2 regions of the Bradyrhizobium sp. HKCCYLS1011 genome follow, and region 2 is predicted to be linked to the other one. Evidence: riboswitches for the same ligand, from Rfam matches in the RefSeq annotation. Region 2 holds a riboswitch; the other holds the start of a gene.
The links. Region 2 has a riboswitch for ZMP and ZTP ahead of folB (dihydroneopterin aldolase). Riboswitches for the same ligand answer to the same signal wherever they lie in the genome.

Region 1 (15,294 bases), on a different contig from region 2:
TTGAAATTGCCGCGTTTGAAGACGTCGAAAATGGCCTGTACACGGTCTGACGATCCGCCGGCGCGCTCCCCGAAGGTAAGCGATTGCATTGGCTGCAGCTGCACCACTTCGCGCTTGTCGTTCAACGTCACGGCAATCGCGCAGAGCCCGCCGAGCACGGGCTCGCGGCCGAATTTCGCATCGAGCACATCGAGGTGGCGCATGCCGTTGAGCAGGGGAATGATCGCGGTCTGCGGCCCGACCGCCGGAGCGAACGAGGCGACCGCGTCCTGCAGATCGTAGGCCTTGCAGCTCAACAGCACGACGTCGAAGTGCTCCTTGAGCGCATCGGCCTGCACGGTCGGAGGATTGGGCAAGGTGACGTCGCCGGTCGGGCTCCGGATCACGAGACCGGCCGAGGCCAGCTCGGCGGCGCGTCGTGGCCGCACCAGGAAAGTAATATCGCCGCCGGCCTGCAACAGGCGGCCGCCGAAATAGCCGCCGATGGCGCCGGCGCCGACCACGAGAATACGCATGGGTGTGTCCTTCTCTCAGGAGCCCCGCATAATGCAGAGGCGAATAAGGAATGGCGAGTAGCGAATCAGGATGGTCCCTATTCGCTATTCGCTACTCCCTGTTCGCCCCTCTACCACTTTTCGCCAAACGGCCGGATCTCCATCTCGAACGTCCAGGCGCTCTTCGGCTGCTGATAGAGCTGCCAATACGCACCGGCCACGGAGGCCGGCGGCATCAACAGATCAGGATTGTCGAGCGCGGCCTCGCCCCAGATCTGCGCCCGTCGTTCACGCACCCAGGCGGTGTCGACCCCGGAATCGATGATCAGATGCGCGACATGGATGTTCTTCGGCATCAATTCGCGCGCCATCGACTGCGCCACTGCGCGCAGACCGAACTTGGCCGATGCGAATGCCGCATATCCCGAGCCGCCGCGCAAGGACGCGGTGGCGCCGGTGAAGAAGATGTTGCCCTGCCCGCGCGGCAGCATCAGCCGTGCGGCTTCCCGCCCGGTCACGAAGCCGGCCCAGCAGGCCATTTCCCAGACTTTGCGGAACACCCGGTCCGTCGTTTCCAGGATCGGAAAATTGACATTGGCCCCGACGTTGAAGATCACGACCTCCAGCGGAGCATGCTTGTCGGCGTCGTTGAGGAACGCGATCGTCTCCTCTTCCTTCCGCGCATCGAGCGAGCGGCCGAAGATGGTGCCGCCGGCGGCTTCGACCTCTTTCACGAGCGGTTCGAGCTTCTCGCCATTGCGGCGCCCGGCAAACACGGTGAAGCCTTCCGCGGCGAATTTCTTGACGATCTCGGCGCCGATATAGTCGCCGGCACCGACCACGGCGGCGGTTGCGTTGCGCTTTTGCATGTCGTGCTCCTGTCATTCAGGGGCGCTCGTCAGAGCGAACCCGGAACCTCCTGCCTCACCTCGGGATTCCGGGTTCATCGCTCCGCGGTGCCCGGAACGACGGCTCACTTCTCCAGAATCATCTCCTCGACGTCGCGCAGCTGCTCCTTGCCGAAGAACATTTCGTCGCCGACGAAGAAGGTGGGCGATCCGAAGGCGCCGCGCTCGACCGCCCGCTGGGTGTTCTCGAGCAGCGTCGCCTTGACCTGTGGCTCCTGCGCGCGCGCAAACAGCTTTGCGCCATCGAGCCCGGACGAGGTGATCGCTGAGATCGCGACCTCCGGATCATCCATCTTCTTTGGCTCCCGCCACATGTGGAAGAACGCCGCATCCACATAGGGACCGAACACGCCTTCGAGCTGCGCGGCAATGGCCGCCCGCATCAGGTTCAGCGTGTTGACCGGAAAGAACGGATTGAAGACATAGGGCTCGACTTGAAAGCGCTTCACGAACCGGCGCGTTTCGATCTCGTGGAACTCACGCTTGTTCTTGATCCCGGCGAGCGTCTCCGCGGGGGATCTGTTGTTGGTGGCCTTGAAGATGCCGCCGAGCAGCACGGGCACGTACTCAAACCTGGTGCCGATCCGCCGCTCGACGGCGGGAATCGCCAAATGGCTGAGATAGGCGTTGGGGCTGCCGAAATCGAACAGGAACTGCGGCGCGGACGGGCTCATGGACGGTTTCCCCAGACCTGGATGTTGGGCCCATCTTGGTCCAGCCGCAGCCTGACGTCCAGCGTTTTATGATGGTCATCATATTGATGACCATCTGCGGGCAGGTCAGACCAGACGGGTGATGGTGCGTTTCCGCCAGACGAGAAAATAGAAGCTCATTTGCAGCACGAACATCGCACTGAAGGTGATCGGATACGCCAGCCACACGCCGTCGAGACCCAGCAGGGAGTTCAGCACGACCGCCGACGGGACCTCGATCAGGGCAATGGAGAGCATGGAGATCAACAGCGGCATCCACACAGTGCCGCTAGCGCGCATGGCGGCCGAGAATGCCGTTGCCATTCCGAACAGCACCGAGCTCCACAGCACGATGTGCAGCGAGCGTTGCGCGAGTTCGATCACGGGCGGGTCCGTGATGAAAAAGCCCATCAGCGTGCGTGAAAACAGATAGGCAATGGCGACCAGGCCACCGGTCAGCACCACGTTCATCTCAAGCCCGGTGCGCACGATGCGGCCGATCTCTCCGGCGCTACCGCGGCCGATCGCCTGGGCGCCGAAAATCGAGACCGAAATCGCGATCGAGATCGCCGGAAACTGCACGTAGGCCAGGACCTGATTGACGGCACCGTAGGCCGCGGTCGCGTCCGAGCCGTGACTGTTGACCAGCCCAAGCAACACCATCTCGGCAAGCGACATCACGATCATATTCATGGCAGCAGGAATGCCGAGCCGCAGCACGAGCCGTAGCAGGCTCGGATCCACCGACATTCCGCGCCGGAAACTCGCATCAAAGGCCAGGGGATGCTTGCGCCGCCGCAGACGGGTGTCGAGCCAGATCAGCGTGAGCAAGCTCGAGATCGCGGACGCGCAGGCCGCGCTCGCCACCCCGAGCTGCGGCAGCCCAAACGGGCCGCGGATCAGCATGGGCGTGAGTGCAAGCCCTATGACGGTCGACACCGCTAGCGCGATCAGAGGCGTCATCGTGTCACCGACACCCCGCATCAGGGCCGTGATCAGGATGAAAGTAAAGGTCAGCGGCATTGCGATCATCATGATGCGCGCGTAAGTGACGGCCGCATCGAGAATGTTCGCGGGCGTCGCAAGCGCAACCAACAGCGGCCTCGCGAACAGCCCGCCGAGCACTGCGATCAGCGCCGCGAGCACCAGGGACACGCTCAACGTGGTGCCGGCGATCGTCTTCACCTTGGCGGTTTCGCCCGCGCCCCAGGCCTGCCCGATCAGCACGCCGGCGCCCGCGCCCAGGCCGATGACGAAGGAGATGAAGAAGAACATCGCGGGAAAGAACACCGACACGGCCGCCAGCGCGTCGACGCCGATCATCTGCCCGAGATAGACGTTGTTGATGGTGCCGAACAGCGCCTGCAGGATGTTGCTGAGCATCATCGGCGCGAGAAAGACCAGAAAAGATTTCCGGAGCGAAGGAGGATTCGACACAAAGATATCCTGCAGATGAATTGAAAATGCCACGGTGAAATCAAGTCGGCCGGATCGGCAATCGAGCGTGCAACCTTAGGACGCGAGATCCCGATAAGCGAGAGTGATGGCGTGATCGCGGACATCGGATGGCCAATCCGCGATCAGCTCGCCGAAACGGCGGCGATCGTCAGCAAAGAGAGCGCGGGACGCCTCCTCAAAATGGGGGAAGTTCCCGGCCATGGCCGACATGAAATGATAAGCCGCCTCTCGCGCTTGACGCGCGCGATCCCGGTCGCCATTGGCGCGTCGCGCCTCATCGACCAGCTTGCGCAGAGCCACGGACGCGCCGCCCGGCTGCGCGTTCAGCCATTCCCAATGACGGGGCAGCAAGGTCACCTCCCGGGCAACCACGCCGAGCTTTGGCCGGCCGCGGCCGCGCGGCTCAACGGCTGCGGGCTCGGATGGCTCGACCGACTTCACAGGCAGGCGCGAGGTGATCTCGGCATCGCTGCCGCGAAGATCGAGATCGATCGAACGGCCGGTCCGGTCGTCGAAAATCAGGATCGGCGCGGGCGTCGCTCCAATGCGTTTGACGCTGAGGGCGACCTCGCCGAGCGGACCTGTGGCCAGGCGGCGGGGCCCTTGGAAGGCGGTAAAGGTCTCGTCCATTGGGTGCACCTCGTCTGAAGCACCGTGCTTCTAGATCGGCTAGGCATCTATTTACGCCCGGATAAAATATATGTCAATATTACCCGGGTGATTATTCGACAGAGGATCAGGACAAACCCGATCGTCGAATTGCGCTCCGCCTGCTACGGAGTTGCGACACACCTGAAGGCCGGGGGAATCACGATGCTCATCGTTCACCACCTCAACAATTCCCGTTCGCAGCGCGTGCTGTGGCTGCTCGAAGAGCTCGGCGTGCCCTACGAGATCATCCGCTACGAGCGCCAGCCCGACATGCGGGCACCGAAGGAGCTGCGCGCGATCCATCCCCTTGGGAAGTCGCCGGTCATTACGGACGGGGGCAATACAGTCGCGGAATCCGGCGCGATCATCGAATATCTGGTCGATACCTATGGCGATGGCCGCTTCAGTCCACCGCCGAAGACCCCGGAACGGCTGCGCTATAGCTACTGGATGCATTATGCCGAAGGCTCGGCCATGCCGCTGCTGCTGTTGAAGCTGCTGTTCAACGTGATGCCCAAGCGCGCCCCGGCGCTGCTGCGTCCGCTGGTGCGCAAGGTGGCGAACCAGGCGCTGACAACGCTGGTCAATCCGCAACTCAAGCAGCACATGGCATTCTGGGAAAGCGAGCTGCAGAAGAGCGAGTGGTTCGCCGGCAACGAGTTCACGGCCGCCGACATCCAGATGAGCTTTCCGCTGCAGGCTGCCGCGGCCCGCGGTGGCCTCGAGCAGGGACATCCACGGGCAATGGATTTTCTCACCCGCATCGAGGCGCGCCCGGCCTACCAGCGAGCGCTGGAGAAGGGCGGCCCTTATACGGTGGGCAGGTAGCTCCGCGGCGCTGGGGTGTAAGCCGGCCCGCGGGGCGTCATCGCTACCGGCCGGCAGCGGTTGCGCCGCGGCTCCGGGGATCCGGCGCACCTATCAGCCCGTCGGCCGTCACCAGGATCGAGTTGGCGGAGGTATAGCCGAGCCCCTCCACGACCCGGTGACCTTTCGCCTTCAGTTCCGCCACCACGTCGGCAGGGAAGCCGTACTCCATGCGCACCTCGTCCGGCATCCATTGGTGATGCAAGCGCGGCGCGGCAACAGCAGCGGCGACATCCATGTGATAGTCGAGCACGTCGACAATCACCTGCAGCACGGTCGTGATGATGCGGCTGCCGCCGGGCGAGCCCGTCACCAGCACGGGCTTGCCGTCCTTCAGCACGATGGTCGGCGACATCGATGACAGCGGCCGTTTGCCCGGCCCCGGCAGATTAGCCTCAAACCCCACCAGGCCGAACGCATTGGAAGCGCCGGGCGCTGCGGTGAAATCGTCAAGTTCGTTGTTGAGCAGCACGCCCGTGCCGTCCGCCACGAGGCCGACGCCGTAGGGGAAGTTCAGCGTGTAGGTGTTGCTGACCGCATTGCCGTCATTGTCGACCACCGAGAAATGCGTGGTGTTGCTGCCTTCGCGGAGCGGCGTGACCTTGAGGGCGTCGGCCGGCGTCGCACGATCAGGATCGATGCTGGCGCGCAGCTTCGCGGCATAGTCCTTCGACAGCATCACTGGGACCGGCGCATTGATGAAAGCGGGATCGCCGAGATAGCGGGCGCGATCGGCATAGGCCCGTTTCATCGCCTCGATCAGAACATGCAGGGAGGCCGCCGAACCCTGTTTCAATTGATCGAGCTGAAAACCTTCGAGGATGTTGAGGGTCTCGATCAGGACCGTGCCGCCGGAGGACGACAGCGGCATTGAGGCGATGTCGTAGCCGCGATAGGTCCCTCGGACAGGTTTGCGGATCAGCGGCTGGTAGGATTTCAGATCGTCGGCCGTCATGATGCCGCCGGCGTCCTGCACCCCTTTCGCCAGTTTCTCGGCAACCGTTCCTTCGTAGAAACCACGCGGTCCCTGTTCGGCAAGCGCCGTCAACGTTGCAGCCAGATCGGTCTGGACGAGCTTTTGGCCTTCGTGCAGAGGCGCGCCATCGGCCGTCGCAAAGATCTTGGCCGACGCCGGCCATTTCCGGAGCCGCAAATAATATGTCGGCAGCGTATCTGCGACGTGATCCTCGATCGTGATGCCCTCGCGCGCGAGCACGATGGCAGGATGGACGAGCTGCGCCAGCGTGAATTTGCCCGAGCCATATTTGTCCAACGCAAGCGCCAGGCCCGCGACGGTTCCGGGCACACCGATCGACATCGCTGAATCGCGCGACTTTGCATTGTCAGGCTTGCCGTCAGCGCCGAGGAACATCTCGCGCGTGGCGCTGCCCGGCGCGGTTTCGCGATAGTCGATCGCGATGTCTTCGCCGCGGTCCTTCAGATGGATGACCATGAAACCGCCGCCGCCGATATTGCCAGCAACGGGATAGGTCACCGCCAGCGCGAATCCGGTCGCCACCGCCGCATCGACGGCATTGCCGCCAAGCGCAAGCACGCCCTGGCCGACCCGAGCTGCGATCTTTTCCTGCGCCACCACCATGCCGTGCGCAGGCGGTTCTGCTGGGGCGGTCGCGCCCGGCAGCAGCGGCGCAGGCAGGCTGTAATCCCGAGCATCCAGCGCTGCCGCGGGCACTATCCCCGCGAGGAGCAGGCCGATGCCCGCAAGGACTGTTCGTCGATTGATTGTGAAAGGAATCATCAAAATTCCGCCGCGGCTGACATCCAGTGAACGCCGCGAATGCTATAGGCCCTGAGACCGGGCGCAAAACGCGAGGTCGTGATCGTGAAGGACATTTTGGAATGGCTGTGACCACGATTTCGTCAGGCGAGGATACCGTGCGGCGCGCCTATCCGCCGCGCACCGCCGTCATCAGCTGGATCTTCTTCGATTGGGCCGCACAGCCCTATTTCACACTGATCACAACCTTCGTCTTTGCGCCTTATTTCGCCGCCCATGTCGCACCCAATGCCGCAAGCGGGCAGGCAATGTGGGGCTTTGCCACCGCCGCCGCCGGCATCGTCATCGCAATTCTGTCACCCGTGCTCGGCGCCATCGCCGACGCCACCGGCCGGCGCAAGCCGTGGATCGCGGCCTTTGGCGCCATGCTCGTGGTCGGCTCCGCCCTGATGTGGATCGGCCGGCCGCACGCGCCGGAGCTGATCACGCCGCTCCTGGTCGCTTATGTGATCGCAACGATCGGCGTCGAATTCGCGACCGTGTTCAACAATGCGATGATGCCGACCTTGGTGCCCCCAGAGCGGATCGGACGCCTTTCGGGCACCGGCTGGGCCACCGGCTATATCGGCGGAATCTTTTCCCTCATCCTCGTGCTCGGGTTTCTCGCCGCCAATCCCGACAGCGGCCGGACCCTGTTCGGCTTCACGCCGCTGTTCGGCCTCGATCCGGTCAGCCATCAGGGTGATCGCATCTCGGGCCCCCTCACCGGCATCTGGTTCATCGTCTTCGTGCTGCCGATGTTCCTGTTCACGCCGGATTATCCCGCGCGCCACCGGCTCGGTGCAGCGCTGCGCGAGGGGCTGGCCGAGCTGCGGGAAACGCTGGGTTCGCTGCCGAAGCAGCGTCCGCTCGCGCTGTTCCTGATCGCGAACATGATCTACACCGACGGCCTGGTATCGCTGTTCGCCTTCGGCGGGATCTACGCCGCCGGCACCTTTGGCTGGAACACGATCCAGATCGGCACCTTCGGTATCATCCTGGCGATTGCAGGCACGTTCGGCGGCTGGATGGGCGGCAAGCTCGACGATGCGTTCGGCCCGAAGAGCGTCATCATGGGCAGCATGACGTTGCTGCTCGCGGCCATCGTCGCCATCCTCTCGGTCAGCAAGGATTCGATCTTGTTCATCCCGGTTGCGCCACCCGAGCCGGGCGGCGCGCTGTTCGCATCCGCGCCCGAGCGCGCCTATCTCCTTTTGGGCTGCGTGATCGGCGCCTGCGGGGCGCCGCTGCAGGCGGCGTCGCGTTCGCTTCTGATCCGGATGGCGCCGAAGGAGCGCATCGCGCAATATTTCGGACTGTTCGCACTGACGGGAAAGGTGACGTCGTTCATCGGCCCGCTGCTGATCGGCATCGTGACCGCGGCGACCGCCAGCCAAAAGGCGGGCATGGCGGTCCTGGTGATGTTCTTCGCGATCGGATTGGTGCTGCTGGCGCGGGTGAACCCCGCCGGTCATGCCCGGGCTTGACCCGCCTGCGGGGCCGAAGCCCCTTCGGCGCGGCGGAGGCTCGGGCGTGCATCCCACTTGGCAAGGACTTGATCCGAGACGATGGATTGCCGGGTCAACCCCGGCAAATGACGACGGCTCAATGCCGGAAATGCCTGACGCCGCTGAACACCATTGCGATGCCGTGCTCGTCGGCCGCCTTGATCACCTCGTCGTCCCGCATCGAGCCGCCAGGCTGGATCACGGCGGTCGCACCGGCCTCGATACAGGCGAGCATGCCGTCGGCAAACGGGAAGAAGGCGTCTGAGGCCACGACCGAGCCCTTGGTCAAGGGCTCTGCAAGCTTCAGCTCGCTGGCTGCATCGAGCGCCTTGCGCGCGGCAATGCGCGCGGAGTCGACCCGGCTCATCTGACCTGCGCCGATGCCGACCGTGGCGGAGTCCTTGGCGTAGACGATGGTGTTGGACTTCACGTGCTTGGCGACGCGGAAGGCGAAGCACAGGTCGCGCATTTCAGGCTCGGTCGGCGCGCGCTTGGTGACGACCTTCAGCTGCATATCGTCGACCACGGCATTGTCGCGGCTCTGGACCAGAAGGCCGCCAGCGACCGTCTTCGCGGTCAGTCCAGGCGCGCGCGGATCCGGCAGGCCGCCGGCCAACAGCAATCGCAGATTTTTCCGACCGGCGATGATCGCAATGGCCTCCTCAGTGGCGTCGGGCGCGATGATGACCTCGGTGAAGATGCCGGTGATGGCCCCGGCCGTCTCCGCATCCAGCTTCCGGTTCAGCGCGATGATGCCGCCATAAGCCGAGGTGGAATCGCAGGCCAAAGCCTTTTGATAGGCGCTAACAAGGTCGGAGCCCTCGGCGACACCACACGGATTGGCGTGCTTGACGATGACACAGGCCGCCGTGCGCGCCGGATCGAACTCCGCGATGCATTCATAGGCGGCGTCGGTGTCGTTGATGTTATTGTAGGACAGCTCCTTGCCCTGGAGTTGTCGCGCAGTGGCGACACCGGGTCGGCGGCCGGGCAGAGCGTAGAAGGCGGCGTTTTGATGCGGGTTCTCGCCATAGCGAAGCGCCTGGATCAGCCGCCCGCCAAAGGCTCGATAATCCGGCGCGTCGTTTTGAATCGTAGCGTTGAACCAGTTGGAAATCGCGGCGTCATAGGCGGCCGTCCGCGCATAAGCCTTCGCCGCCAGCTTCCGCCGTAACAGCAGCGTGGTCTGGCCGTCATGCCTGGCGAGATCATCGAGTACCGCCTGATAATCGTTCACATCGACAACGACAGTGACATCGTCGTGGTTCTTGGCCGCTGCGCGGATCATCGCGGGACCGCCAATGTCGATGTTCTCGATGCAGTCGGTGAAGTCGGCGCCCTTCTCGACCGTGGCCTCGAACGGATAGAGATTGACGACCAGAAGATCGATCGGCGCGATGTCGTGCGTCTTCATCGCATGCGCGTGTTCGACATTGTCGCGGATGGCAAGCAGGCCGCCATGCACTTTCGGGTGCAGGGTCTTGACCCGTCCATCCATCATCTCGGGGAAGCCGGTGAGGTCGGAGACGTCGGTCACCTTCAGGCCGGCTGCGGCAATCGCCTTGGCGGTGCCGCCGGTCGAGACCAGCTCGATGCCACGGACGGCAAGCGAGCGGGCAAAATCGACGAGGCCGGACTTGTCGGAAACGGAAATCAGTGCACGGTTAACGCGACGAAGCTGGTTGGTCATGGGCAGAGTCCTCTATTCAGAGAAACTGATCAGGGGGAAGCTGATGCCCAGGCGCACGGCAAACACTCCCGCGCTCCCTGATGGTGCTCCATCCAAAGTCGCCAGTCGCGCGAGAAGCGGCTGATTAGCAGCTTTTGGCCCCGTCGACAACAAGAGGACTCGCCACCCTCAGAGACGACAGACGGCTACAGCGGCAATTCTGGTTCGCGCCGGGCGTTCCGCCGCGCATTGGTCTCGGCCGGCGACGCGGATGAGCGCACGAAGCTCCAGCGGATCGATGCGGCCTGGCGCGCGTCCTGCCGAATCACGATCTGCGTGGTCCGGCGTGGGCCGTCATTGCCGGCCAGGAACACGCTGTCTTCGAGATCAATACGGTCGTCGACGGTCTCGAAGGTCCAGACCTCGCGGTTGGGCAGCACCAGCATCGCACCGCGGCCGTCGCTGAGCCGGCTTGCCTTGACGGCGGGATGCAGGTGGAAACGCAGCGCATAGTCGGAGCCGTTGCCGCGCAGGCGCGCGCCCTGTGCCGGCGTCATCGTATCCTCGCCATCAAGCCGCGATCCGTCGTTGGCAACGACCAGGACGCGGCGATGGACCATTCCGAACTTTGCGGCGTAACCGTTGTGCGAGGTCGACAGCACGGTGCCGTCGGCAACGATTTCGCGAAAATTTTCCACCCGGGTCGGCCCCGATACGATCGGCGCGCCGTGCAGGAGCCGCTTCACCGCCGACATCTCGACGAACTGACAGGATGAGGTGTTGTGATAGGTCAGCGTCGAATGCGCGACAGTGCTGCGGGCAAAGGCCCGCCAGTTGTCGCGACCGTTGGAGGGCATGCCGCAATTGATGACGATGCGACAGATGCCGGACGACAATTCGAAAGCGAGGCAGCCGGCATGGGCATCCTGGCTGAGATGCGGTGGCGGCGGCGGCCCGGTGTCGACGATCACCGTCATGGCGCCCGCATCCAGTCGCTGGAAGCCGGAATGCGGCATGCTTGCCATCGGCGTGCCATGGGTGTCGTCATAGGCCAGGAGCGTTGCCAGCAGATCGGACGGCGTTCCTCCCATGCCGTTGAACAAGGCCATGTTGCCGTCGCCATGGCGAAAGAAGCGCAGCATCGGCATCATGCGGTCGATCGCATTCAAGAGCGCCGGCGGCGGCGCGATGTTGCGGGCGGCAAAGGTCTGCCGCAGCGGCAAGAGATCGATCAAAAGCTCGATCAGCGCGCCGGGGTTGCGCGAGACGTGACCGCCATCGGGCAGTATCTGCCGCTGCAACTCGTCCGACAGTTTGCGACTGGCCGTGCGGATATGCTTGGCTTGATTGGCGAGGCACAAGGCCGCGTAACACAGCGCGATCAGCACCTGCAGCCGCGGCGCCCCGTCCGGGATGTCGATCATCGCATAGCGAAGATAGCGGATCTCGCGGGTCAGGCCCCGCAGGTAGCGGCGATAGAACTTGCCGTCGGAATCGGCGAGCACCAGCGGCGCCTGCGACAGCAGCGAAATCACCCGGCGCGCCTGCACGTCGGCGCGGCGGCTGACCGGGTGCCGGCCGATCTGGTTGGTGATCCAGTCGTCCACCAAGGCGCGGGCATTGGCGCGCGTCAGCGCGGTGTCGGCGGCCCGCAAGTGCCGCAGCCAGCCGAACCCGAGCAGCGCCACTTCCCAATCTTCCGACGGGGGCTCCAGGTCGAAGATCGAGCGGCCGTGGCAGGTGACGATCTTGCCTGCGAATACGAAACGGCCGGCATAGATCTCGGCGGCGCGCGTCGCGTCGGCCGTGCGGAGATCATGCGGCGCGATGATGAGCCGGTCGGCGCGGCCCGGCCACAACCCAGACAGAGACACCGTCAGGCCGCTGACATGCGCCATCAGGCTGCGCGCGAAGCGGCCCAATACCAGCGTCGATATACGTCTCGTCTGAGCGGCGGACACGCCTTGCCTTGAGGTGATGGGAATTCGTCAGCGCAGTCTTACTAAAGCGGAAATGTGGCTGATGCACCATTTTAGGCTCCATCGAAAGCCATGGGTCAGCGCAAAATCTGGTGCAAAATCAGGAATTAACCAATAACCCGATCCTAGCACCCTCACATTGATACCGCCAGTTTGCCGCACGCCTTATTTTACCGCATCGATTAGCTCCGGCGCTGCAGCCGCGCCGCGTAGAAGCCGTCCAGCCCGCCGAGTCGGGGATCCTGATGCGGCAGATGGCAGGGCAAGGTGCGCAGGTCGCCGGCCGGCGTCACGATCTCGCTCAATCCCGCCACCTCACCCGGCATCACCGGAATGCGGCGAAGCTCATCCTCGCTGGCGAGGACACTCTCGATGATCTGCTCGCCTTCTTCCGGCTCCAGCGAACAGGTACAATAGACCAGCGTCCCGCCCGGCTTCAGCAGGCTCACAGCCTTCTGCACCAGGCGTTTCTGCAGGCTGGACAGTGCGGCGATCTCCGCCTCCTGGCGGAGCCAGCCCACATCCGGATGCCGCCGGATCGTGCCGGTGGACGTACAGGGCGCATCGACCAGGATTGCATCGAAGCTGCCATTCGCAGGCTGCCACTCCGCCGCATCGGCGACGACCGGTTCGATCTCGAGCTGCAGCCTGGTCATGTTGTCCTTGAGGCGCGCCATGCGGCCAGCGGACCTGTCGACCGCCGTCACCCTGGCGCCCGCATGCGCGAGCTGAGCGGTCTTGCCGCCCGGCGCGGCGCAGAGGTCGGCGACGCTCTTGCCGGCAACATCGCTAAACAGGCGAGCGGGCAAGGCTGCCGCAGCGTCCTGCACCCACCACTGACCCTCGGCAAAGCCCGGCAGCACCGTCACCGAACCGTGCAGCAGCGTTCTGACCGTCGCGGTCGGCAGCACCTCGCCATGTAGCCGCGCTGCCCATTGTTCCGGTTCCGATTTGACGGTGAGGTCAAGCGAGGGCTCGTGGCCGAGCGCGACCGCAATGTCCTTTGCTGTGGCCTCGCCATAATGGGCGATCCAGCGCTTCAATAGCCAAGGCGCAACGTCGAGCGCCTGGCCTTTCACCTCCTCGACGATGCCTGCGCCTTCGCGGGCACATCGCCGCAACACCGCGTTCACAAGGCCCGCATATTTCGCCGCGCGTCGGTCGGCCTGGACCAGCCGGACGGAGAGATCGACCGCCGCATGATCCGGCACGTCCATCCAAAGAATCTGGGCGGCCCCGATCAGCAACGCGCTCTGCGCCCGCGGCGCATCTGTCGGGATCCCGCGATCCAGCAGACGCGACAGCAAATGGCCAAGCGTGCCCAGCCGGCGCAAGGTGGTGGCCACCAGCCGCCGCATCAACGCGCGATCCCGGTCGGCGAGCTGCTTCAAACCCGGATGCGCGCCGGCTCCGTCCAGCTGGTCATCCAGCGTGCGATGTTTATGTAAAACCCCGTCGACGACATCTGCTGCGATTCGCCGTGCGGCCAGGCCCGGCACTTCGGTTGGGGTCGCAAATCGCGGTGGAGGCATGCTGGCGCGTCACTCGCAGAAGAAGAAGGCAGTTCCGCGACGATCCGGCGCATGCCATGAGAGCTCGGCACCTCTGCCACGGGAATGTGCCAGATATAAGAATCGGCTCCGCATTTTTTAGCCCTGTCGGAGACAATCCGGGCACACGATATGATGAGAGCTGAGCGAATGGTGGAATGGTGTGATGAGCGATGATCTCTCGAAACTGGGGCCGCCGGCCGGCGAGCCTCCGCAGAAGCCGCTGACGCCTGCCGCCCAACGCGCCCTTGCCGAGGCCGAGGAGCGGCGACGGCTGGCCGCCGAGCATGCCAAGGCGATGCCCAGGGAACTGCAAGGTCCCAAGGGGCCGGAGCCGACCCGCTACGGTGATTGGGAGCGCAAAGGGATCGCGTCCGATTTTTGATCCCGGTGCGAGAGCACCTTGTTCCGGCGTCCGGTCAGCGCGTGACCACGACCGTCGCTCCGATCGAGACGCGATCGTAGAGATCGGTGATGTCGGGGTTCAGCATCCGGATGCAACCATAGGACACGAAGCCGCCGACCGAGTTCGGCACGTTGGTACCGTGGATCGCATATTCGCCGCCGGCCAAGGTCATGGCCGCGACGCCCATCGGATTCTGCGGCGAGCCGCCGGGAATCACGTCGGGAATGTTCGGCTTGTCGCGCTTGACTTCAGCAGGCGGCGCCCAGGCGGGATAGCGATATTTGCCGTCGATCGTCGTGGTGCCCGCCCATTGCTTGCCGGCCTTGCCAACACCGACCGGGTAACGCATCGCGTGCTCGCCGTCGAGAACCAGATAGAGATGGCGTTCGTGGGTCCTGATCACGATGGTGCCCGGCGAATATTGGCCGCTCATCCCGACCAGCTCCGGCCGCGCCTCGGCTGCAGCCGTCATTGCAAGTCCTGCCCCGATGGTGACGGCCAGCGTCACCGCAATCCGCTCCAACATCGACTCGCCCCTCTTGCCTCGGTAGCGCCCTCCCACAGGTTGGAAAACTCCTGCGCAAAGTAAATGACTTGAAAACAACACTCGCGCGGAAATTGCCGCGCGAGGCCACACTCGTTAAGGAGCCGCTCGGGCCTTAAGCCTGCTTCTCCTTGCGGTTCTGCCGGTGCGCGACCAGGTCGTCGACCACGGCGGGATCGGCCAGGGTCGAGGTATCCCCGAGCGCACCCGGTTCGTCCTCGGCGATCTTGCGCAGGATGCGGCGCATGATCTTGCCGGAGCGCGTCTTCGGCAGGCTGGGGGCGAACTGGATCTGGTCCGGCGAGGCGATCGGCCCGATCTCCTTGCGCACCCAGGCGACCAGTTCCTTGCGCAACTCCTCGCTCGGCTGCTCGCCGGCCATCAGGGTCACATAGGCGTAGATGCCCTGGCCCTTGATGTCATGGGGATAGCCGACCACGGCGGCCTCCGACACCTTGGCGTGCGCCACCAGCGCGCTCTCGACCTCGGCAGTGCCCATGCGATGGCCGGAGACGTTGATGACATCGTCGACGCGGCCGGTGATCCAGTAATAGCCATCGGCATCGCGCCGGCAGCCGTCGCCGGTGAAGTACTTGCCCTTGTAGGTCGAGAAATAGGTCATCTCGAAGCGGGCGTGGTCGCCATAGACGGTGCGCATCTGGCCCGGCCAGGAGCGGGTCAGACAGAGATTGCCGGTCGCCTCGCCTTCGAGTGTCTTGCCATCGGCATCGACGATCTCCGGCACCACGCCGAAGAACGGCAAGGTCGCCGAGCCCGGCTTCAATTTGATC
Region 2 (15,294 bases):
CGGCGTGCCCGAGAACCAGTTGGCGATCGACTCGGAGAAGCCGAAGCCAAGCATCGCGATGCCGGCGCCGATCACGCCGCCCTCGAGGCCGAGCTGCAGGAAATGGCGCAGGAAATGATTGGCAATGTAGCGGTCGCCGGCACCGACGAAGTGCAAGACCTCCACAATCGGCCGATTCGCCGCCATCGCACCGCGGGTCGCGAACGAGACTGAGAGGATGGTGGCGGCGATGACCAGCACGAGAATCCCGATACCCGCCAGCAAGGTGGCTCCGGTCATGGAACGCATCCGGTCAATCCAAGCCCGGTGATCATCGACGCTGGCATTCGGCGCGATCATGGTGACGCGCTCGCGCAGGCCGGCGAGATCGAACGTGCTGCCGGGCTGAACGCGCGCAACGATCACGCGTGGCACCGGCAGGTCGTCGAAGGAGAGGCCACTGCCGAGCCAAGGCTCGAGCAGCTTGCCGGATTCCTCCTTGGTGAAGGGCTTGGTCTCGACGATCCCGGGCTGGGCCCGCATCGCGTCCACCACCGCCGCGGTGTCGCGATCGAGATCGCGCCCGGTCCTGGGGCGCACTTGCACCGTGATCTCGCTTGCGACCTCCGACTGCCACTCCGCCGCTGATTCGCTGACCAGCATCACGGTGCCGGTCGTGATCGAGGCAAGAAAGGTCATGATCGCGACCACCGCGACCAGCGCGCGGCCGGCGATCGACGCCCGCGGCACGATTGGGGATACGATGCGCGCCTGCGCCGGCAGCTGCGGGCGCTCGTCGCCAAGGTCGACCAAAAGGCCGCGATCGTCCACGCTACTCATAGATGTGCAGCCGTCCCTGATGTAGCACCAGCCGGCGGGCCTCATACTGGTCCATCAGCGTGATGTCGTGGGTTGCGATAATGACCGCGGTCCCGGAGCGGTTGAGCTCGATGAACAGGCGCAACAGGCGGCGGCCCAAGGTCGGATCGACGTTGCCGGTCGGCTCGTCCGCGAGAAGCAGCTGCGGCCGCGAGATCACCGCGCGTGCGATCGCCGCCCGCTGCTTCTCTCCACCAGACAGGATTGGCGGAAGTGCGTCCATGCGCTCGCCCAGACCCACCCATTTGAGGAGATCGATGACCTCCTTGCGATAACTGGACTCCTCGCGGCCCATCACCCGAAACGGCAGGGCGACGTTCTCATAGGTGGTCATGTGGTCGAGCAGGCGGAAGTCCTGCAGCACGATGCCGATCCGCTTGCGCAAATCGGCAATCTCGTCCTTGCCGAGCAGCGAGATGTCATAGCCGAACAGGTTGACCAATCCGCGGGTCGGCCGCAAGGACAGGAACAGCAGCTTCAAGAGCGACGTCTTGCCGGCGCCGGAGGGCCCGGTCAGGAACTGGAAGGAGTGCGCGGGAACATTGAAGCTCAGGTCGCGGAGAATCTCCGGCCCGAGCCCGTAGCGCAATCCGACATTTTCGAACCGAACCAAGCGTCAGCTCCGTCCGAAAGCTTGCTCGCGCGGCTTGGGCGCAAGCAGGCGTTTGGCTGCATCAGCCAATGTGGCTCTCGTTATGGTTTCCGGTTCGTTAACGGTCACCATGTACCATCCGCGTGCTGAGGTTCCAAAGTTCGTCATGCGGTCCTTCTAGTGTCCGACGGCGGCATTCGCATCTCTTTCGCATCCCCCCTCGGGATGCACATTTTGCGAATGTGAACGCCGTGGGAACATTAGATAACACATTGATGCCAGTGAAGCTTTGGATTTGACGTCTCGCCGCCTGCGATTCTCGGAAGGCGTACGCGAAGGTTAAATCCGCTTCACTGGTCACGAACTGTCCGGATACGACGCGGTCAAGGCCGCTGGTGGAGACAGGCTGGATGTTCATCGTTTGCCCTCATTGTACAACATCTTACGCCATCGATCTGGCAACATTGGGTGCGGACGGCCGCACTGTCCGCTGCTCCCGCTGCAAGGAGGTCTGGCTGGCGCACCCCGAAGACGCGGTCGAGGCGCCCGCACCGATGCCGGCCATGGCGGAAGCCGGGCATTCCGATGCCCTGCCGGAAGAAGCCAATTGGGAGGCACTTGCGCACGATGAGGCCGACGACCACCCTCCGGTGGTCGATAGCCCCTCGATCGCCGCAGGCTGGCCGGAGGAGAGCACGGACAACCAAGCCGAATGGTCGACGGCAGAATTTGACGAAACCGAGAACGGGGGCAGCCGTCCGCCCTGGTTTCGCAGGCTGTTGAAGCGACCCGATTTCGCAGGCAGTGCCGGTAAGTCCGTATTCAACCTGCCGGCGCTCACGGCTGCCATGGCCGCCCTCGTCCTCGCCCTCGTGGTCTGGCGCGCCGACGTGGTGCGGCTGATGCCGCAAACCGCCGGCTTCTACAGACTGGTGGGACTCGACGTGAACCTGCGCGGCGCCACCTTCAGGGACTTGAAAGTCGCGATGGAAACGGTAGACGGCAAGCCGGTGCTGGTGATCGAAGGCGCCGTCGTCGCCACCGGCCGCAAGGCGGTCGACCTGCCGCGCCTGCGCTTCAGCGTGCGCGACGCGCAGGGCGCCGAAATCTACGCCTGGAATGCCGTGCTCGATCAGACCACGCTCAAGCCGGGCGAGCGCGCCGCCTTCAAGTCGCGTCTCGCTTCGCCCCCTCCCGAAGGACGCAATATCGATATACGATTCTTCAACCGGCGCGACGTTACCGCTGGCAATGCGTAAGGTTGGATCTCGCGGGCTTCTCGCGAGGCCACGAGAGAGAAAGGCGAGACGATGTCGCGCGTGCTCATCGCCGACGACGAAGAATCCATGCGGACCTTGGTCGCACGAGCGATTGCGATGGACGGCCACGACACCGTCACGGCGCAGGACGGCGCCGAAGCGCTGGATATTCTCACGCGGGAGAACGGCGCTTTCGACCTGTTGCTGACCGACATCCAGATGCCGGTGATGGACGGCATTGCGCTGGCGCTGTCGGCGGCACGCGATTTCCCGCATTTGACCATTCTGCTGATGACCGGCTTTGCCCATCAGCGCGAACGTGCCTCCAATCTGAGCGCGATCGCGCATGACGTGATCACCAAGCCGTTCTCGGTCGCCGACATCCGCACGGCTGTCGCAGACGCGCTGGCATCGAAGCGGGCGCAGTAGTCTGGTCTCCTCCATCGCGTCTTGAGGCATTCCGATGCGTCAGTGCGAGGCGCGATGGCTTCAAAACAATCCACAACTGCTCGACCGACTCTGCGTTGCTTCGGCGCAAGCGCGCCTCGCAATGACGGAGACATGCATCCTCGATCTCGCGGAGCGATTTGCACCCGAGCTCTCCATCAGCTTCACCCTCGAAGGCAGAGGGCGCAGGGAATGCCGGGTGAAGGCCTCACCCATGGCCCGCCTGCATCAAAGAAAGCAGGCGGCAGTTACCACAGGTGCAGCCGATCATCCGGCATTCCCTGCGCGATGGTTTTAACGCTTATACGTGATCTCCCCGGGGACCGGCTCTCTTGCCCCCGTCACTTGCGCAATGCCCTCGCATCGCAAAGCGATGTCGAGAAGCATCGTCGCAAGCTTGACACCAGCACCGGGATGCCAGGACCACACGACTTCACGTCCGCAAGAGTATCGTTCGTCAGCACCTCCAAAGGACATGCTCCGACATCTCGCGGCCACCGCATCCCCGCCTCACGTGTCGTGACGATTGGCCGAAACGTCCCTCTGCTCGAGGCGGGATGGAGAGAGATAAGCACGATTTCTGAAAAAAAGAAATTGGAATATTTTTCACGACACGACTGGACAGGCCGAGCCGCTTTGAAAACGCTGGCAAACTGCGTGTTTGGGCGCAGGCGATCTGGCAGCGGTTTTTCCAGCTCGGCGCGATATCGAACCGGCGAGGCCGATCTGGCTGCCTTGCGGGATGCATTTTCATCAGCTTGTTCATAGGGACATTCGTGGGAACGACGGTCGGTATCAGCCTTTACCGCTGACACCAGATTCGGGTGGCGTACCGATCGCCGATGATTGATCTCAATCAAGATAACCTATCTGCCGCGGAGCTTTTATGTGCCGTTCCGACGAGGCTGAAATCTTGGGAACGGCATCGAGCGTCCCTCGATTTGCCTTTCCGGCTGAGCCGAGGTGCTTGGCCACGAACAACAGCCTTGCATGACGTCAATCATAGAGCAGATCAATTGATCCGGAGCGTGAACGAGATGCTGTTGTCCAAAGCGGACGAAGTTCAGATCACGAATGATCAATTCCGGGCCGCTATCGATAGTATGCCACAAGGGCTCTGCGTATTCGACTGCGAGCAACGAGTCGTCATATTCAATGAGCGGTTCCGCGAGATCTATGACTATCCAAAGGAACTCCTCAAGGTCGGGACTCCCGTCGTTTCTCTTATCGAGAATCTCGAAAGAAGAGGCATTGCGAGAGATATTACGGTGGACGAGCTCCGTAATCTCCCCGTCGGCCAGCGGCGCTACACCCTCGCAGATGTAAAGGGCCGACTCATCTCAATACAGCGTTTCAAGACGTTGGATGGCGGCTGGGTTTCTACTCACGAGGACGTCACCGAGAGGAAAGCGGCTGAGGAACAGCTTCGCCAGGCGCAAAAGATGGACGCAATGGGCCGCCTCACTGGCGGCATGGCCCACGATTTTAACAACATTCTCACGGTAATCCTCGGCAGCATAGAAGTCCTCGCACTGGGCGTGGCCGATCGCCCCGCGCTCGCCGCGATCGCGAAAATGATCGACGACGCGGCGACGCGAGGCGCAAATCTTACGCAGCAACTGCTCGCTTTCTCTCGCAACCAGCCGCTCGCACCGCGCGACGTCAACATCAACTTTTTGATCATCGAGACCGCGAAGCTATTGCGGCCGACGCTTGGTGAGCAGGTCGAGATCGAGCTGCATCTGGAACCAGACACCTGGCACGCAATGGTCGATCCCTCGCAGCTCTCGGCCGCGTTGCTCAACCTCGCGATCAACGCGCGCGATGCTATGCCGGATGGCGGCAAGCTAGTCTTCCAGACCAGCAACGTGATGCTGGACGAAGCTTACGCCGCGAGCAAATCCGAGGTGAAACCTGGATCGTATACTATGTTGGTGATCAGAGACACCGGCACTGGCATTCCCGCCAGCATTCGCCGGAGGATCTTCGAGCCGTTCTTCACGACCAAAGAAATTGGCCGGGGTACCGGCCTCGGCCTCAGCATGGTCTATGGCTTCGTCAAGCAATCGCACGGACACATCCAGGTCGATAGCGAGATCGGTCGCGGGACGACGATGAAGATCTATCTGCCCCGCAGCAATCAGCAAGAAGAGCTCGCGAGCGCCGACGCAAGGCCCTCGGCACTTCCGATCGGGAGCGAGACGATCCTCGTCGTTGAGGACGATGACCTCGTCCGCAACTACGTGCTCATGCAGTTGCAGAGCCTCGGGTATGCTACTTTGTCGGTGGGTGATGCGGCCAGCGCTCTCCACCTGGTTGAGAGGGGTGAGGAATTTGATCTCCTCTTCACAGATGTGATCATGCCCGGCGGGATGAACGGTCGGCAGCTTGCGGACGAAATCAAGAAGTTGAGACCCCACGTCAAGGTGCTCTACACCTCAGGCTACGATGAGAACGTGATCGTTCACAACGGTCGTCTTGATCCAGGCGTTGAGCTACTTCCGAAGCCCTATCGAAACACCGAATTGGCGAGAAAAATAAGAGAAGTACTTGAACGACCGGCGCAACCAGCATTCTTGAAACCGAGCTGAGAATGACAGAGAGGACGCCTCTGGGTTGAAAGCGCCCGTCTTCCATGATTGCTTACTTCCGGTCCAACCGCCAACAGCGGAGATCGCTGGAGCCGGCCGCAAAGTTCGAGATGGGCCAATAACGACAGTCGGTCTCCTTCAATTCGCCACGTGCGAGGTGCGATGCCGCCTCATCCAGGCATGCCTTCCTGGGCACGTGACAGCTCATAATTGGAGGGCGTAGTACCGTGAGTAGGTCTCGCCGCCTGGGTCCCAGGGGGCGGCAGGTTGGAAGCCCATGCTTTCGTACAGGCGATGCGAGACCGTCAGCGCGCTGTTGCTGGACAAGCGTATGCGATCATATCCGGCGCTGCGGGCAAAGCTGATGAGTCCATCTGCAATAGCCCGCGCGATCCCGCGGCCTCGGTAGATCGGCGCGACAAACATGCGAACCATTTCGCACTCTCGATCGTCGAGACGATTGATCGCACCGGTGCCGACGATTGCGGTTTCGGCCACCGCACACAAAAAGAGAGCCCGATCGACATACACGGCTTCTGCGTTGTCAACGTCCGACAGGCGAGAATAGATGAAGTCCCGCACAAAAGAGTCCGGGTGATCATGAAAATGCTCATGCCAAACCGCTTCGATCAGACGCCGAGCAGCCGGCGCGTCGTCAAGCCGGAATGGTCGAATTGCCCAATTTGGTTCGGGGCGTGTGAGGATCGCCATGGGCATCTCCTCCTTGATCAGTCCCTGACGTGGGCGCGAGATGCTGGGCAAGCTCAGACTCCGGCGATCTCGTCCTGACCCAGCACGAGGTCGGCACGCCGCAGGCTTACCTGGACGCCGACCTGTTCTATCGAATGGGCAATCGGTGGACTGGATTTCGCAACGGCGACCGTAATGCTGTCCATGATCGTGAAGCGCCGCAGCAGACCCAGGGCAATCGTCTCACCTAGAGCCTCCAGTGTCTGGAACTTGTCCGACGCCGCAATTCTCACTGCTTCATCGACGACGGCATCATATCTCACGGATGAGTCCAGATCATCACTGAGGTGGGTCCGGACCTCTCGCAGCGCGATTGTAATATCAAAACTGAATTTTTGTCCGAGCGTTCGCTCTTCCTCGAACAGGCCGTGATAGCCGTAAGTTTGAAGTCCGGTGATTTTGATCGACGTCAGCATGGGCAGCTCCAGAAGAAGCGCTTCAACAGGGGAATCCCCATTTGCCCAGGCGAACGGCAGTTATCCCGCGCTTCCCGATGGTGCTCCATCCGATGTCGCCAGTCACGCGAGGACACTACGTTAGCAGCGTTCCACGATGCCCACAATGAACATTGTCATGCCTGGTCGTTTGCCTGCGCTCCTGATCGAAGCGCTGGGCGTATTATCGGTCCAGGTCACTTTTGCTCACTGCTCAACTGACGGTGCAAGACGGATCACCATGGGGAGGCGCAGATGCAGATAGAGATAGAGAGAGCCGATCGCGCGGGCCGCGGAGACATTGATCTCGGGCCCTCCAATTCGATGGAGCACAGCCATGATGGCCGCGCCGTTCGGATTGGCGCCGAGCCCTTCGCTAAGAATCTGGATCAGACGAGAGCGCAGCCTGTTTGCAGACCGGTCCGTTCGATCCGGATCGAGGGCTACGCCTGGAGCAAGAAATGCTCAGCACATCTCCAAGCACTCCGACCTGAGGCGCGCGACGACCACATCGTCTCCCTCGTCTGCAGGCTCACCGCAATGAACTTGCCGATTCGACGCATTTCGACGTCTCCCATGCCGCGCGCGGTCGCCGCCGGTGTTCCGAGGCGAGTACCGCTTGACCTGAGCGGCGGGCGCGGGCTGCAGCGGTCTTTGGCGTAGTGCGGCTACATCGCACTGGTCCGCTATGGTTGGCGTCGCTCACTCGAGGTTTGATCTATGTCAAAGGGTTAGCGTCTCGGCTACCTAGCCTTCGACCGGCGGACAAGTATTTCGGTAGATCTGCGCGCGCGGATCGTTCCTTCTTTCCCTGCGAGCGGAGTAAGAAGATGCTGAAGCGCCTTCTGATTTCTCTGATCTGGCTGGCGTGCCTCCCGCCGCTCCATTCCGCGACCGCTGCGGAAGGCGTTAGCGCATCAGAAAAAATCCAAGAGGAAATCTGGGCGCTACCCTTTCCACTGCCCGTGCTTGCCTTCGTGGTAAGGCCAATTGGCGATGGCCCGTTTCCCCTCGTGATCATGAACCACGGAATCGCGCTGGGCGCCCAAGAACGAACAATGTTCCCGACGATCGAATACCGGGCCGCCGCACTGTGGTTCGCCAATCGGGGCTATTTCGTCATTTCCCCAGTAAGATACGGCGCGAGCAGCGTTGATGACAAGGATCAGGGGCTTTACGGCTCGGTGTTTGCGCATGTCGGCAGTTGCGATAACCCGAATTTTCGGGGGCCCGGCCTCGCCATCGCCACTCTGAATGAGTGGGTCATCGACTATATGAGTAAGAAGAAGATCATTGAGCCCGGCAAGGTCGTCGTCGTGGGGCAGTCGGGCGGCGGATGGGGATCGATTGCCCTTGCGAGCCGGAACCCATCGTCGGTTCAGGCCATCGTCACCTTCGCGGCTGGACGCGGAGGGAGGGTAGACGGCAAGCCCAACAACAATTGCGCTCCCGATAAGCTCGTCGCCGCTGCGGGCGAATTCGGTCGGACTGCGCGAGTGCCGATGCTGTGGATATACGCGGAGAACGACACCTATTTTGGGCCTGAGCTGACGAAGCGGATGAATGACGCCTTCATCGCAGCGGGAGGGAATGCGGAATATCGCCAGTTCCCGCCGTTCGGAAGCGACGGCCATTTTATGATCGATTCACCTGACGCCGTGCCGATCTGGTCTCCACTGGTAAGCCAGTTTCTCGAAAAGCATTCAGCAAATGGCAACGGCCAACCACAAGCGGATACAAAGGCTTCTGCTGAGGTGAAGTTTGAAGCCAAGCCTCCGCAAGTGCACCTCCCGGAAAAGATCCAATACTCGGACTGGCAAAAGCTTTGCTTTGACTCGTCCGATGGAACAACGATCTGTCGGACCACATCTACCGGAACCGACGACCTTGATCAGGTGGTGGCGCGTGTCGATCTGATTCAGCGCGCCGACGGTCCAGCCCGCCTGCAATTGTTCGTGCCACAAGGAGCTAACCTGCAGCGTGGAGTCAATTTAACGGTGGACCAGGGACCGCCAACCCAAATCCCGTTCACCTGGTGCCTCACCAACATCTGCATCGCAGCGGCCCCGGTGGATGCGCATCTGATAGCGGAAATGGAGTCCGGCAAGAATTTGAAGCTCGAACTGACCAATTTCAACTCTTCATCGGTTGCGTTGACACTATCGCTGGATCAATTTGCTGCTGTGCGCAGGGGAGCAGCAGCTCAAACCTTTGAATTCGGCTTGGATGAGGAATGAAAAGCCTTATTCGGCTTCGCTAACGTGGCTCGGCTACCCCGACAGCGTGAGGATGGTTCTGCGTTAACTGTCGACATAGACCGCCAGTTCATCAGGCGTCCCCGTCGGAAAGGCGTCCTTCAGAAAGTCCAGGAAGGCGGAGACGCGCGCGCTCAAGAGCCGCAGCGACGGATACAGAGTCCAGAGCGCGATCTCCGGCCCGTCGACATCGCCCAAATGCACCAGCGTGCCGGCAGCGAGATCGTGGCTGACGAGTGAGATTGGCAGTCGCCCGGCGCCGACGCCGGCTGCCTGGCCCGTCCAGCCCTGTACTGTCGAGTTGCATTGAATCGGAGCCTGCGACGGGATTGACCGCTCTTGACCTTGGCCTCCGCGGTGCGGTGGCCAGATTATTCCTGTTGGTTTGCGTCGTGCTTCTGCGGTACTGATCCTTCCTCTGATTGTTCGCACCCGCATTCATTCTTAGCGTCTCTCTTGATAGCAAGGGGACGCCGATTGGCCAATAGAAGCGGAGCTCGACGCGCGATGAGAGACTTCCTCGAAGCGATCAAACTGTTGCTGCTCGATCTGGCTTCTACCCTTTTCTTTCTCGTTGTGTTTCTCCTGACCCACAACACGATCCTCTCCGTCAGCCTAGGCTTTGCGCTCGGCATCACCCAGATCGCAATTCAATTCCTCCGGCGAAAGACGATCGACATCATGGAGTGGCTGAGCCTGTCTCTGGTCATCGCCGCAGGCACCGCGACGCTCCTGACCGACGACCCCCGCTTCGTGCTGTTCAAGCCAAGCGTGATCTATCTGATCGTCGGCGTGGCCATGCTCAAGCCGGGTTGGATGATTCGCTATCTGCCGGCCATTGCAAGTGCTGTCGCCTCTGACGTCGCCGTCGTCGTTGGCTTCGTCTGGGCCGGCCTGATGTTCGTGTCGGCAGCAGTGAATGCCTTCGGGGCGATGGCCTGGAGCCTGCCGACTTGGGCTATGATCATGCCGATCTTCGGGATCGTCAGCAAACTGGCAGTCTTCGTTGCTGGATTTCTAGCAATACGGTTCACAGTCGTCCGCCGCATAAAGGCGATGCCCGCCCCTGAACGCGAAGCTCTCCTGATCTCGACGGGACGACAGAGCCAGCTGCCCTCGGTGCCGGTCGCAAGCTCCAGCAGGCGTATGTCATAGCCGATCTCGCTTTTTCAATATCAACCGCACTTCCAGAGCGTCGGCGGGGACGGCTTCCGCTTCGGGTCAGAGACCCGCGCGAGATCGAGGCTCAGGAAAATACATGCGCTAGACTTGCACCTCTGCTTTCGTATCGGGGCCGTTTCGGCCCAGGCGCGGCTCAGTCCCCCCTAATAGCCGCTGAATATTGGCACGATGGCGAACAATCACGTAGATGCCGCCTGCGATCACCAGCAACCGATAGGGCAACGGCTGCTCGAAACCGCAGACGAGAACGATGGCTGTCAACGCCGCGAGGATCGAGGCGAGGGAAACGATCCGACCAATCGCCAGTACGATGCCAAAGACCGCTGCAGCACCCAATCCCACTGGCCACGACATCGCCAGCAACACGCCCAGCCCGGTCGCGGCGGATTTGCCGCCCGTGAAATTCAACCAAATCGAGCGGCCATGCCCAAACAACACGGCAATTCCGGCCAAGCAGACAGCCCATGGCACCCAGATTTGCAAATCAAACGCCGTCGGCGGCGTCGGAGCTAACTCGGTATAGAGCCAAGGACAGAACGACCGGACAACGATGATGGCAGCTACGCCTTTCAGCACATCGATGATGAGCACCACCAACGCAGGCCATTTGCCAAGGGTCCGCAATACATTTGTTGCCCCGGTGGATCTGGAGCCATGCTCTCGAATATCAATGCCCCTGAGGAGTTTCCCCGCCAGATAGCCTGTCGGCGTAGATCCGAAAAGATAGGCGATCACCAATCCAACCGCGCTCGCTGTCAAGAAGGCCATGTCTTTTCCATTTCGATGCTAACGGTGTTTCATCGCCGATTTTGTTTGGGCCGATGGCCGATCGGACGCTCTCATCCCCCGACATAGGCCGCGAGTTCGTCAGGCGTCCCCATCGGAAAGGCGTCCTTGAGGAAGTCCAGGAAGGCGGAGACACGCGCGCTCAGCAATCGCCGCGACGGATAGAGCGTCCAGAGCGCGATCTCTGGCCCGTCGACATCACCCAAATGCAGGAGCCTGCCGGCAGCGAGATCGTGGCTGACGAGGGATATCGGCAGTCGCCCGGCGCCGACGCCGGCGCGAACCGCGTCGCGGACCATGAGGAGCGACGACAGGCGAAGCACTGGATCAATCGCGATGCGCGACTTCCCTGACGGCGTCGTGACATTCCAGGCTGCAGCCTGGTCGGCGGCCCCGCGCACGACGGCGGGTATGGCGGAATTGTCCGCCGGTCGAATGCGGCCTGATGGAATAAGCCCTGGTCTAACAAGACTCGGACTCGCCACCGCGACCAGGCGGTCGCGCAAGAAGATGCGTCCGACCAGCGTGTCGTCCGGATCGGGATTGACCCGGATCACCAGGTCATACCCCTCCTCCACCATGTCGACGGTGCGGTCTTCCGTCGTGACCTCAAGCCGGACTTGCGGATATTTCACCGCGAACGCGGCTGCCAGCTTCCCCATGGCGGTCTGCGAAAACAACAGCGGCGCGCTGATCCGCAACCGTCCTCGCGGCTTGTCCCCGCCGGAGGCGATCGCAGCCGCCGTCTCGTCGAGTTCGGCGAGCAATGCCCCCGTGCGCTCGAACAGCACCCGCCCCTCCTGGGTGAGCTTCAATGCGCGCCCGCCACGCTCGAACAGCCGCAGATCGAGGCTGGTCTCCAGCTCCGCGACCCGTCGGGAGAGGGTCGCTTTCGGCCGCCCGGACGCGCGCGCAGCCCGGCCGAATCCTTCGTGCCGGGCGACCAGGTTGAAATCAGCGAGGGCCAGCAAATCCATCTGTTCCACCAGTGAGACGGTCTGTCCAAATATACCGTCTATCGGATCAAATGTGGATCGCTAATTTCCGGGGTGTCTTCTCACCAAACCCGGAGTGACCCCCATGACCATCCTCGTTACCGGCGCAACCGGCACCGTCGGCCGCCAAGTCGTCGAGCAGCTCGCCAAGCGCGGCGCCGATGTGCGCGCCCTCGTCCGCGATCCCGCCAAGGCCCATTTCCCGGCTGGCGTCACCGTCGTGCAGGGCGACCTGCTCGATGTCGACTCGCTGCGCGGCGCGTTTTTCGGCGTTTCCACCTTGTTCCTGCTCAACGCCGTGGTTGCAGATGAATTCACGCAAGGACTGATCGCACTCAACGTGGCGCGACAGGCCGGCATCGAGCGGATCGTCTATCTCTCGGTGATCCACAGCGACCTCTACGTGAACGTGCCGCACTTCGCGGGCAAGTTCGGCGTCGAGCGGATGATCGAGCAGATGGGCTTCAACGCCACCATCCTGCGGCCCGCGTATTTCATGAGCAACGACCTTGCGATCAAGGACGTCGTGTTCAACTACAGCGTCTACCCGATGCCGATCGGCGCCAAGGGCCTCGCCATGATCGACGCCCGCGACATCGGCGAGATCGCGGCGATCGAGCTCATTCGCCGCGAGCAGGCTTCCGGCCCGCTGCCGCTCGAGCGGATCAATCTGGTCGGTCCGGATACGCTGCGAGGTGCTGATGTCGCGGCCATCTGGTCCGAGGTGCTGGGCCGCGGAATCGCCTATGGCGGCGACGACACCGCCGCGTTCGAGCAGAATCTGCGGACGTTCATGCCGAGCTGGATGGCCTTCGACATGCGGCTGATGAGCGAGCGTTTCCTCACCGAGGGAATGATCCCAGACCGCGGCGACCTCGAGCGCCTCACCGCGCTGCTGGGCCGCCCGCACCGCTCCTATCGCGACTTCGCCGCCGAAATCGCGGCCTCGGCCTGACGGCACGGGCCAACCTCAACCACGACAACAAGGAATTCCATCATGATCTATTCCACCGCCACCATTCCGGTGAATCCGGAAGGCGCAACGCCGCTGAGCCGAGCCCAAGTATGGCAAGGCCTGGTCCTCAAGGCCCGCGACGCCCGGCTGTTTCTTCCGCCCGGCCTGTGCACCCGCTGCGAGGTCGTCGAGGACAGCGCATCTCATATCGTGCGCGACGCGACGATCGGAGGCACCGACCTGCGCGAGATCATCAGCTTCGAGCCCGAGCGCAAGGTGACCTTCTTCCAGGCCACCGGCCCGCGCGAAGGCGCCATCATCAACGAGCTGTTCGAGGACGAAGCCGGCGCGCTGCAATTGCGGTTCTATTGCTATCTCGGCCTGCGCGGCAAGGAGCCGAACGGCCCCGAAGAGCGGGCCGAGCAGGCGCAGTTCGACGGCGACAAGGGCTACAAGAGCGCGCTGCTGTCGACGCTGAAGCGGACCCGCGAGCTGCTCGCGGAAGGCAAGCTCTAACCCCACCAGACATTCAACGAACGGGACGGCCTCGCAGGAGGCGTCCCGCTTTCAAAAGGAGACAATCATGAGCGACTCGCAAACCGACACCATCCGGACTGCCCAACCGAAAATCCTGGTCCTTGGAGCGACCGGCGGCACCGGCCGACTGATCGTCGCCCAGGCGCTCGCACGCGGCTACGAGGTCACCGTGCTGGTGCGCTCGCCTAAGAAGGCGAGCGGCCTGAAAGGCGCCAAGCTTGTCGTCGGCGACGCCCGCGACGAACGCGCGTTGCGTGAGGCCCTGAAAGGACAGGATGCCGTCATCAGCGCGTTGGGCACGCCGGCAAGCCCATTCCGCGAGGTCACGGCTCTCTCGCAGATGACGCGAACGCTCGTCAATGCCATGAAGGCCGAGCATGTCTCGCGCCTTGTCAGCATCACCGGCATTGGCGCAGGTGACAGCGTCGGGCACGGTGGCTTCCTGTTCGACAACGTGATCTTCCCGCTGCTCCTGCGCAACGTCTACGCCGACAAGAACCGGCAGGAAGCGATTGTCGGAGACAGCGGCCTCGACTGGGTGCTCGTTCGCCCCTCGGTTCTGAACGACAAACCCGGCGGCCATACGGTCCGCGCGCTGACCGATCTGTCCGGCTTCCATGGCGGAACGATCTCGCGGGCGGACGTCGCCACCTTCGTCTTGGACCAGGTGCGTGACGATACCTGGCTGAAGCGTTCGCCCCTGATCACATGGTGAACGCTGGAGCCGCACCGGCGGCGGTCCCAACATTTAGGGGCCAACGCTCCCGCCAACCGCCGCCGGAGACTTGCATCGCGAGCCTCCGCGGCGGTATGGAGGTCCCAGCGGTCACGGATGATTGAGCCGGATCAACGACTCGGTGCCGCAATTGATGTGATAGTTGGCTGGTTGCGGCCCGCCGGGCCCGAAACATGGCAGGTCCCTGAACTCCGATGCGGCTCGTCCGTACCATTCTGGCGTTTGCGATTGCCGCCTCACTGGCGTTGCTGCCCGTGGGAGCGTCGGCGACCGCTGCTGCTATGGGATCAGCCGGTATGGGAGCAGCGATGGGGTCAGGCGATCCGCAGCCCGGCATGCACATGCAGATGGGCGCCTCCGGCGACATGTCGATGGAGGATTGCTGTCCGGATGACATGACGGGCGCACCGGCGCCGACCGCCCCCCATAAATGCGACATGGGTTTCTGCTGCATCGGCGGAGCCCTGGCGCTCGGCGAACTTCGCATGGTCGTGTTCGAGTTCAGGTCGGCCGGGGCCACCTCGGTCGCAATCCCGGCGGACCAGATCGTCCCCACCTCAGGCAGCAGCCCTCCCTTCCGTCCTCCTCGCGTCTGATCTCGCGCAACCGAACGCGTGCAGCACCGGCTGCTCGCGCGAATCGCGACTGCCGTGCGCTCACTCGGAGCCACGGCCGAGACAGACCTATGAGGACGAAACCATGATTGCCAAATTCAGCAGCGCGGCGCTGGCCGCCACCCTTGCGCTCGCCGCTTCCTCTGCCTTCGCAGGCGCGGCCGACTACACGTTCGAGCCGGTCACTCCGGAGATGAAGAAGGGCGACGACGTCACGCTCGCCATTCGTTTGACCAACAAGCAGACCGGCAAGCCGGTGCCGGATGCGGTGATCTTCAAGACCCGCATCGACATGGCCCCCGA

Region 1: another riboswitch for ZMP and ZTP. It lies ahead of purH (bifunctional phosphoribosylaminoimidazolecarboxamide formyltransferase/IMP cyclohydrolase); the one in region 2 lies ahead of folB (dihydroneopterin aldolase).

What each region holds. Positions count from the first base shown of each region.
Region 1 is NZ_JBNPTT010000003.1:422,866-438,159, reverse strand. It holds gene panE (2-dehydropantoate 2-reductase) at 1-515, opposite strand, end outside; gene ACQR1W_RS10910 (SDR family oxidoreductase) at 626-1,363, opposite strand; gene ACQR1W_RS10905 (2-hydroxychromene-2-carboxylate isomerase) at 1,468-2,076, opposite strand; gene ACQR1W_RS10900 (MATE family efflux transporter) at 2,182-3,480, opposite strand; gene ACQR1W_RS10895 (DUF2239 family protein) at 3,607-4,182, opposite strand; gene ACQR1W_RS10890 (glutathione S-transferase family protein) at 4,366-5,031, shown strand; gene ggt (gamma-glutamyltransferase) at 5,075-6,829, opposite strand; gene ACQR1W_RS10880 (MFS transporter) at 6,931-8,334, shown strand; gene purH (bifunctional phosphoribosylaminoimidazolecarboxamide formyltransferase/IMP cyclohydrolase) at 8,453-10,045, opposite strand; ZMP/ZTP riboswitch at 10,084-10,164, opposite strand; gene ACQR1W_RS10870 (heparinase II/III family protein) at 10,231-11,922, opposite strand; gene ACQR1W_RS10865 (RsmB/NOP family class I SAM-dependent RNA methyltransferase) at 12,186-13,535, opposite strand; gene ACQR1W_RS10860 (DUF1674 domain-containing protein) at 13,720-13,938, shown strand; gene ACQR1W_RS10855 (L,D-transpeptidase) at 13,973-14,485, opposite strand; gene acs (acetate--CoA ligase) at 14,619-15,294, opposite strand, start outside.
Region 2 is NZ_JBNPTT010000002.1:704,219-719,512, reverse strand. It holds gene ACQR1W_RS07865 (cell division protein FtsX) at 1-819, opposite strand, end outside; gene ftsE (cell division ATP-binding protein FtsE) at 812-1,471, opposite strand; gene ACQR1W_RS07855 (MJ0042-type zinc finger domain-containing protein) at 1,861-2,709, shown strand; gene ACQR1W_RS07850 (response regulator) at 2,761-3,138, shown strand; gene ACQR1W_RS07845 (hypothetical protein) at 3,498-4,016, opposite strand; gene ACQR1W_RS07840 (PAS-domain containing protein) at 3,999-5,747, shown strand; gene ACQR1W_RS07835 (GNAT family N-acetyltransferase) at 5,952-6,458, opposite strand; gene folB (dihydroneopterin aldolase) at 6,512-6,913, opposite strand; ZMP/ZTP riboswitch at 6,950-7,029, opposite strand; gene ACQR1W_RS07825 (hypothetical protein) at 7,139-7,270, opposite strand; gene ACQR1W_RS07820 (invasion associated locus B family protein) at 7,762-9,168, shown strand; partial or broken gene ACQR1W_RS07815 (LysR substrate-binding domain-containing protein) at 9,232-9,531, opposite strand; gene ACQR1W_RS07810 (septation protein IspZ) at 9,694-10,341, shown strand; gene plsY (glycerol-3-phosphate 1-O-acyltransferase PlsY) at 10,450-11,136, opposite strand; gene ACQR1W_RS07800 (LysR family transcriptional regulator) at 11,208-12,131, opposite strand; gene ACQR1W_RS07795 (NmrA/HSCARG family protein) at 12,235-13,104, shown strand; gene ACQR1W_RS07790 (SRPBCC family protein) at 13,147-13,620, shown strand; gene ACQR1W_RS07785 (NAD(P)-dependent oxidoreductase) at 13,688-14,356, shown strand; gene ACQR1W_RS07780 (hypothetical protein) at 14,572-14,973, shown strand; gene ACQR1W_RS07775 (FixH family protein) at 15,077-15,294, shown strand, end outside.